2 regions of the Desulfitobacterium chlororespirans DSM 11544 genome follow, and region 2 is predicted to be linked to the other one. Evidence: riboswitches for the same ligand, from Rfam matches in the RefSeq annotation. Region 2 holds a riboswitch; the other holds the start of a gene.
The links. Region 2 has a riboswitch for glycine ahead of BUA14_RS00530 (alanine/glycine:cation symporter family protein). Riboswitches for the same ligand answer to the same signal wherever they lie in the genome.

Region 1 (4,421 bases), on a different contig from region 2:
CAATTGAGCCTGGCGCCGAACGCTTTCCGGGATATCCGCAAAAAGCTCTTCAAGGGAGCCTACTCCAATCCGGGTGAGGATCTGTTCCTGCTGGTCCACCGTGTTCGGCACGTAATTCATTTATTGGCCCTCCTCCGCTAGAAACGCCTCATATTCTGCGGCTGATAAGAGTTCATCCAATACCTTCAGATCTTCCACTTCCACTTTAATCAGCCATCCCTCACCATAAGGATCATCATTGAGAAGTTCAGGAGAATCCAGAACCTCTTGATTATAATCGATAACCCTGCCGCTAACCGGAGTAATCATATCCGACACGGCCTTGACGGATTCCACGGTTCCAAAGGCCTCCCCGGCCACCACCGTGGTATCATTATCAGGCAGTTCCACAAAGACCACATCTCCTAAGCTGTCCTGAGCATGAGCCGTAATCCCTAAAGTCACGGTATTTCCTTCGACCTTAGCCCACTCATGAGATTTGCTGTACTTTAATTCTACTGGATTCATACTATCATCCTCCTTATTTTGCGGGGAAAAGGAACAGGTCCCTAACCCCATTTAATCGTGTTTTTAACAGCCCCAGTGCTCTGTAACACTTAAAACCTGCCTTGCCCGGTGAGGAAAATTTTCGCACTGCTTTACCCCTGCCGTTTGTAGAACTGTGAAGGAATAATCCGGGCCTTAACGGCTTTCCCACGAATGATCACATCCAAGGTTTCCCCCATTTGTGCATACTCCAGGGGAATCAGGCCAAGGGCAATGTTTTTGTTTAAAGTAGGTGAAAAAGAGCCAGACGTAATAAAGCCGATTTCTTTTCCCTCTTTCTGAAGGGGATAATGGGAGCGGGCTATGCCCCGTTCAATCATTTCCAGGCCTACCAACTTTCTTGGCACACCTTTCTCCTTTTGTGCAGATAGGGCCTCTTTGCCAATAAAACGTTCTTTTTCCAGCTTGACAAAAAACCCTAGCCCGGCCTCCAAAGGTGTGATATCCGGCCCCAGTTCATTGCCGTATAAGGGCAGTCGGGCTTCAAAGCGGAGAGTATCCCGGGCGCCCAGACCAATGGGTTGAACTCCTTCCGACCCTCCAACCTCAAGAATTCTTTCCCACATCCGGGGAGCATGCTCAGGAGGCAGGTAAATTTCAAAGCCGTCTTCCCCGGTATACCCTGTCCTGGAAATCAGGCAAAGGACTCCATCCACTTCCCCATGCTTAAACCAATAGTAGTTGATCTGTGTTAAATCCATACTTGTCAGCTTTTGCAGGATTTTCTCCGCTAAAGGACCTTGCAAAGCCAATTGGGCAAAGTCCCCAGAGCGATTTTCCAAACTTATTTCAAAGCCCTCAGCCTGAGCCTGCATCCAGGCAAAATCCTTATCCGTGTTGGAGGCATTGACCACCAGCAGAAAATGCTCCCGGTTATAGCGATACACCAGTAAATCATCCACTACACCACCGTCAGAGGTGCACATGGGAGAATACTGAATCTGGTTATCCTGAATTCGCGACACATCGTTAGTCAATAGGTACTGCAAAAAAGCAAGGCTATCCTTTCCCTTCAACTCCACCTCACCCATATGAGAGACATCAAAAAGCCCCGCTTTGCTGCGCACGGCCTTGTGCTCCTCAATGACTCCGGCGTATTGAACCGGCATTTCCCAGCCGCCGAAATCAATGAGTTTCGCACCGGCCTGGCGATGCTTCTCATACAGTGGTGTTCTTTTTAGTTCCGTCACTTAGGACACCTCCCTAGAATTGAGTATTAACCAAAACCGGAAAAAACATTATTGAACACGGGGAAAATAAAGAAATGGGTAAAATAAAAAACAGAGAATAGCACGTCGCGCTACCTCTGTCCTTTGACCTGAGAGATTTACCCTTTGCTTGCGGGCTACCCCTTTGGTGTTCTCCACTGAGAAGCTCTCCAGAGTTTCGTCTTCCAGCAGTACTTTTGCCTGAGAGTTTCCCTTTCTGAACAGGCGACATTCAGGAAGTTTCTCCTTCGGCGCTCAGGATGTTGAGTCTCTCCCACTGGAATCATTCGAAGCTTTATGTATTTTTACCTGATCCAAATTGACTGGATTTACCTGCTTTTATTATAGTCAGCAAACTGATTTTCGTCTACACAAATATCCCATTCTACATAAATAATAAAATGTACAAATCCCCCATCATACCTGCCGGTTGGGAATGATTAATTCTTACAGCTTGTGGGCCAGCTCGTTTAATTCAGTGCCGACCTGTTGCAGCTCCTCCACCATCTGCGCAATCTCCTGAGTGGCTTTAGCTTGTTCTTGAGCTATGACATTGTTTTGAAACACCCCATTGGCGATCTCTTCCATAGTATCCTGAAAGGTGCTCAGCAAATCATTGATTTCATTGGCTGAACGATTGCTTTCATCAGCCAGCTTGCGCACTTCTCCCGCCACTACCGAGAATCCTTTTCCTTGTTCTCCCGCACGGGCCGCTTCAATGGCCGCATTAAGCCCTAAAAGATTGGTCTGCTTCGACACCCGGCGAATGAATTCGGTGACACCTTCCGTGGCCTTAACATGCTCTTTGGCATTCTGGGCTACCGTAGCCACAGTCTGACTCACCCCCGCCACCTCTTCCGAAGAAGCCGCCATTTCCTGGATAGCTCCAGCCGCTTGTTCCAGAGCCTCTCCCATCCGCTCCACATGAGCCTTGAGAACCTCTTTCAGTTCTTCATCCCGGAGTAAAAAAGCAATCATCGCCGCGGTGACTTTCGCTACAGGAGCAACACTATTCAAAGGGCCGGCCACACCAAAGGTCCCCAGCTTTTCACCTTCGAGGACAATGGCGATGTTCATGCCTTCCCGTTGTTTTCCCTGCGAACTCATTTCATCTTCTGCAGTGATTTTGATGTCTTGGATAGAGGTCGTCATGATGCGGTGTGCACCCGCATGGGCAACGCCAACCCGCTGTTTAGCCGAATCGGCGATAATGGTCCCCGTAGCGTCACAAACAATGCCATGAAACCCACTTTCGGAATAAATCAAATCCACGATCCGGTTGGCCAGACTCTCTGTAAGCCTCATTTTCTTCACTCCCACCTCTGTAGGTCTTTAATTTGAGCATTTAATTCAAAATCCCAGAAGAAAATCAAGTGCAATTTAGTACCTGATCCTAAAAATTAGACAAATAAATCCACTGGTTTTCATCACTAAATATAATACTAAGTATTCAAACTATTGTCCATGGATTTGACCTTAATAATAAACGTTATCGTTTTAGATACATTAAATAAGACTTGAGCGGATAGTACCGCCCAAGTCTTAAAAATAGAAATAGTAAAGAAATGCTGTTTTTTAGAGATGGCTTACAACGGAAGCACAGCGGGGGCAGAGGGTAGGATGCTCTTGATTCTCCCCAACTCCTGTATCGTAAATCCAGCAGCGCTCGCATTTTTCTCCTGCCGCCGAGTTCACGGCTATGCCGAAACCCGCCAGGTCTTCTGCCATGCTCAGACCCTCAGGCTTCTCTTCTCCTGCACTATGGAGCTGAACTGCCGAGACGATGAAGATTTCCGACAGATTGGGAATATCTCTTAAGAATCCTTCCAGTTCAGTATTGGGATACAGGTCTACCTGAGCTGTCAAAGGATGGTTGATCAATTTATCCTGACGGGCTTTTTCCAAGGCCTTTGTTACCTCAGAGCGGACCGCCAACAGCGTATCCCATTTTTGCTCCAGAGCTTCATCCAGCCATTGCGGATCAACCTTGGGCATTTCCTCAGTTTGGACATGGGAACCAGCAGGTACCCCTGGGACATAAGGCCAAATCTCATCCGCCGTATAGGTCAGCACCGGCGCCATCAAGCGCACCAGGGCATTGAGGACATCGTAGAGCACTGTCTGAGAAGCACGGCGCAGAGTGGAATTCTTTCCTTCCACATAAAGCCGGTCTTTCACGATATCCAGGTAAATGGCGCTTAGCTCCACAGCGCAGAAGTTATGCACCGAATGGTAAACCCAGTGGAATTCGTACTTCTCGTACCCCTGCAATACCCGCTGGGTCACTTTGCCCAGCTGCAGCAGAGCCCAGCGGTCAATCTCCGGCAAATCTTTATAATCCACCCGGTCCTTAGCCGGATCAAAATCATTAAGATTGCTCAGCAAGAACCTTAAGGTGTTGCGGATCTTGCGATAGGCTTCGGACATTTGCTTCATAATCCGTGGTGATACCGCCACATCATTCTTATAATCGGCGGCGCACACCCAGAGCCTTAAGATATCCGCCCCCATCTCCTTCGTTACCTGCAAAGGGTCAACTCCATTGCCCAGAGACTTGGACATTTTGCGTCCTTTTTCGTCCACCAGGAAACCATGAGTCAGAACTGCCTTATAAGGAGCTTTTCCATAAGCGGCTACCGATGTGGACAAAGAAGAGTTAAACCAGCC
Region 2 (4,421 bases):
AGAAAAAGCTGCCGCCCTAGGAGAAGAATACAAAGCCTATGACCCTGAGGCTATGCAGAAGGAATTTGAGACGTTAAGGGACGGGATATCCCGATATACAAAGCAAAAAGGAGAATTGGAAGCAGAGCTCAACCGGCTGACTCAAGAGAAAAATCAGCTGGCCATAAAGCTTAATGAGCAAAATACCATTAAAACAGAAACAATGGGCCAACTGGAGAGCAGAGGGAAGAATCTCGAACTGGCAAAGGCTAAATATGAAGCTTATGAGCAGGAACTAACCGCTCTTAGAGCTGAACTGAATATCCGGGACCTTAAGCAGGAGCACCAGGAGATTGCCGCCAAGGAAAAAGAGAAGGCCGGACTGGAGAGTGAGCTGAAAGGCTTAAGGGATACCTTAAAAAAAGCTCAGGCCAGAAAAGAATTTCTCAGTACGGAACTGTCTGCCCTGACAGAATCCCTGAAGGAAAGCCTGGGCATCTTCAAAGAGAAAGAGAGCAGCATTCAAGACAAGCAGACTGCCATAAAAGCCAAAGTGGGTGAGGTGGAGAATTTAGAGGTCTATCAAAAGGAACTCCTCAGCCAAATAACCCGGATCGAGCAGAGCTATGTCCAGACCGAAACAAGGAAAAACGAGACGGAACAACAGTACAACGAGTGCTATGTCCGCCTGCAATCAGCACACACCAGCTGGCAAGGCCTGGCGGAAAGAAGTCAAAAGGATAAGGAGTCTCTGGATAAGGTTTTACAGGAGGAACAGATCGGGAATATTGAGGAAGCGAAGAGTCATCTGCTGAGCAGAGATGAGATAGAGAAACTCAAAAGGCAGGTCAAGGACTATCAGGACTCCTTAACTCAGCTTCTTGGCGCCATTGGGAATTTGCAAAAGAAGCTTGGCGGGCGGAGTTTGACCGCTGAACAATGGGAGCAAATGCAAAGGCTCAAGGAAGAAAAAGAAACCCTCTGCAAAGGGCTGGAGGAAAGCAAGATTGAGATCGAGACCCATGTCAGGACCATGAAAGAGAATTTGGCGAAGAAAAAAGACCTGCTGAAGAGTCAGGCAGAGCTGGAACGTCAGCTGGGACTTTTGCGGGATCTGGAGAAATTATTCAGGGGGAAGCGATTCGTTGAATTTGTGGCGGCCCACCAACTGAAATACGTCTCCATCGAAGCCGGTAAGCGGCTCAGAGAGATTACCGGGGGCAACTATGGCCTGGAAGTGGACCAGAACGGAAAGTTCCTGATCCGGGATTATAAGAACGGCGGCGCCCAACGGGATGCCACTACATTATCCGGCGGGGAAACCTTCCTGGCCTCTTTATCTTTGGCGTTAGCTCTGTCCGCCCAAATTCAGCTTAAAGGAACGGCCCCTTTAGAGTTGTTTTTCTTGGATGAGGGCTTCGGAACTCTGGATGACAACCTCCTGGAAGTGGTGATGGACTCCCTGGAAAGGCTCCACCATGACCGATTATCCGTGGGCATCATCAGCCACGTGGATTCGATCAAGAACAGAGTGCCCGTCAAGCTCATGGTCACACCTGCTCAAGCCGGGCTGGGCGGGAGCAAGGTGGCCATCGAAGTCAGCTAGCTTCTCGAGCCCCAGTTTTTGGTGAGTCTGGCCACAACCCCACCCAGAATGATCAAGGCCAAAATATTGGGGATGACCATTAAGCCGTTAAAAAGATCGGCCAAATTCCACACCAGGTCAACCTTGAGGGCGCAGCCAACACCTACAAACACAGCAACCAGTATGGCATAAAAAGGAACTGCTTTTTTTCCGAAGAGATACTTCACATTGGCCAGACCGAAAAAGTACCAGCCCATAATTGTAGCAAAAGCAAAGAAAAGGACACAGATGGCAATAATGACATAGCCGAATTGACCAAAGACCTGGGCATAAGCAGCCTGAGTCAGTTGAATTCCAGTGACGAATTCACCGTTGGCATCGGCAGAGCCCAATACACCTGAAGTTAAAATGGCCAGAACAGTTAAGGGCAGTAAAACAATGGTATCGATAAAAACCCCCATCATGGCGACAAGGCCTTGATCACAAGGGTCTTTGACACGGGCCAGAGCATGGGCGTGAGGCGTTGATCCCATACCGGCTTCATGGGTGAACAAGCCCCGGGCAATGCCGAAACGGATGGCCTGCTGCACGCTTACCCCCAGGACACCCCCTAAAACCGCCTGGGGATAGAAAGCGCCCACAAAAATATCATGAAAGGCAGGGATAATGTTAGAGAAATTTGCGCCGATAACTACAAAGGATGCCAAAGTAAAGAAAACTGCCATAAAAGGAACCACTTTTTCCGCAACGGCAACAATACGCTTAACACCCCCCAGGAAAACCAGCAAGCAAATAAGTGCCAATCCTATCCCGATGATTTCTGAAGGAATCCCGAAAGCGGTTTCCATGGCCCCGCCCACAGAATTGGCCTGAACCATATTGCCCATGAAGCCAAGGGCCATGATAAGCAAAAGGGCAAAAACAGCGGCAACCACCCTACCGGTCCGCCCCTTGATGGCGGCGCGGATGTAATAGACCGGTCCGCCCACCAGCTCGCCGTTTTTCGTGGTTTTATAACGCTGAGCAAGAGTAGCTTCGGCATAAATGGTAGCCATGCCTAAAATTGCACTCAACCACATCCAAAATACGGCGCCGGGACCGCCGGATACCATAGCGGTAGCCACACCCGCCAGATTTCCCGTACCAATCTGGGCGGACACCGAGGTAATCAGAGACTGAAATGAGGTCATGCCTTCCTTATCGCTGGCAGCATTACCTCTCAAAGTAATAGAGCCGAAGGTTAGCTTAAAGCTCTGTTTGAACAGGCGAAATTGTACCCCTTTGGTAAGAATCGTAAAATAAATGCCCACACCACAAAGAAGAAGAATTAAAAAGACATCCCATAATACTGCGTTGATGCTGACGACTAAATTAGAAAACCATTCCATGCTGAACACTCCTCCTGATGCATTGTTTGTTGACAAATAAAAGAGTCAAACCATAAGCATATGGTTTGACTCTGGATACGCGCAAAAAGGCCCAAAAGTACTTGAGCACAGATTCTCTGTTCTTTGGCCTGAGAGATTAGCCCGAGGAATTCGAGCCTTACACCTTCGGCACCCAAAATGGGATTCTCCAGAGTTACATCCATTCATAGTCTTCACCTGAAATACCAGGCACCTGAGAGTGTTACTCCTTCGGCAGGGCGCAGCCTTTTTCCTACAAACTTCATTTGTCGATATTATGTTGTGTTTCTATGTAACATCATATCTCGAAATGCTATCACATTATTAAAATTAAGTCAAACAGAAGTTACTTAGCTTTTGAAGGTGGATTGGGCGGATGAAAACAACCAATAAAAAAAGGGCGCAAAAATAGTTTTGCGACGCCCCCGTTTTTTGGAGTTAAACCAAGATTCGAAACCGGTTTCGAATTTGGCAAGCCCTTCCTCCAACATACCCTCTCAAATCATCTGACCGGGTGTTGACCAGCCAAATTCTGGGGCTGGCATTCCGGGCAGAAATACACTGAGCCCCCCAGGTAGCTTTCCTTAAGGATTGTCCCGCCACATTGACCACAGTCCGTTCCTGCTGTATTCTTTGACATCTTTGTCTTGTATCTCCCGGAAACTCCGAACAAATCTTTTTCCGTGTCACGGCCGCCAAGCTTTGCCATCTCATTCAGCACTTTCATAACCGCCTGAAGCAGCTTATCCCGTTCCCTTTTAGCCAGGGTGGCTATTTTGCGTTTCGGGTGGATGCCCGCTTCAAAAAGAATATCCTGCAGCGTACCGTTGCCGATGCCGGGAAAACGTTGCTCCGTGGCCAGAAAAGCCTTGGCGCTGAGGGTTGGTTTGCTTTCTGAAAAGAGACGGAGGTAATAATCAGAGAAATTCTGGACAAAGGGGGAGATAGAGTTCCTGCTGGCCAGGTAATAGTGATTGTCATAGCTGCCGTCATGCGCAAATATTCCGCCGTACATGGCCACCGTGAAAACCAGGGCCTGTCCGTCGTCCAGCTCCATCATCAACTGATAATTTTCCGGGACTTTACCGGCCGGCATAAGGCGAAGATTCACCCCGTCGTTGACGCACAGCTTCCGGCCGTTGTCAAAAATCAGTTCTACGAAGATGCCGAATCCCTCGGCCCCGGCAATCCTGCTGCCGGAAAGTGCTTTGTCATATTCCTCGGGTTCGCCGTTATACCAGCAGAATTTATGAGCCTTTGTGGGGGGCCATACTTTCAGGATACGCCGGCTTTTCACACTTTCGTTCAGCTGCCTGGTCAGAGTGAGGACTTCGGGTAACTCCAGCATAACTTTACTCCCTTCCTGCCTGATAGTCTATATTGCTCTCTCGGGCACACTTGAACAGCATGCCGTAATTAAGCCTGCGCAGTTTTCCGTTCTGGATAAAGTT

Region 1: linked by a shared signal. The riboswitch ahead of gcvT (glycine cleavage system aminomethyltransferase GcvT) and the one ahead of BUA14_RS00530 (alanine/glycine:cation symporter family protein) in region 2 are both predicted to bind glycine.

The regions. Positions count from the first base shown of each region.
Region 1 covers NZ_FRDN01000011.1:182,766-187,186, reverse strand. Annotated here, with positions in the region: gene gcvPA (aminomethyl-transferring glycine dehydrogenase subunit GcvPA) at 1-120, opposite strand, end outside; gene gcvH (glycine cleavage system protein GcvH) at 121-507, opposite strand; gene gcvT (glycine cleavage system aminomethyltransferase GcvT) at 639-1,736, opposite strand; glycine riboswitch at 1,849-1,932, opposite strand; glycine riboswitch at 1,934-2,041, opposite strand; gene BUA14_RS28780 (sugar diacid recognition domain-containing protein) at 2,202-3,059, opposite strand; gene ileS (isoleucine--tRNA ligase) at 3,330-4,421, opposite strand, start outside.
Region 2 covers NZ_FRDN01000003.1:111,114-115,534, reverse strand. Annotated here, with positions in the region: gene BUA14_RS00535 (SbcC/MukB-like Walker B domain-containing protein) at 1-1,585, shown strand, start outside; gene BUA14_RS00530 (alanine/glycine:cation symporter family protein) at 1,582-2,952, opposite strand; glycine riboswitch at 3,059-3,153, opposite strand; gene BUA14_RS00525 (DNA-formamidopyrimidine glycosylase family protein) at 3,473-4,318, opposite strand; gene BUA14_RS00520 (DUF5131 family protein) at 4,323-4,421, opposite strand, start outside.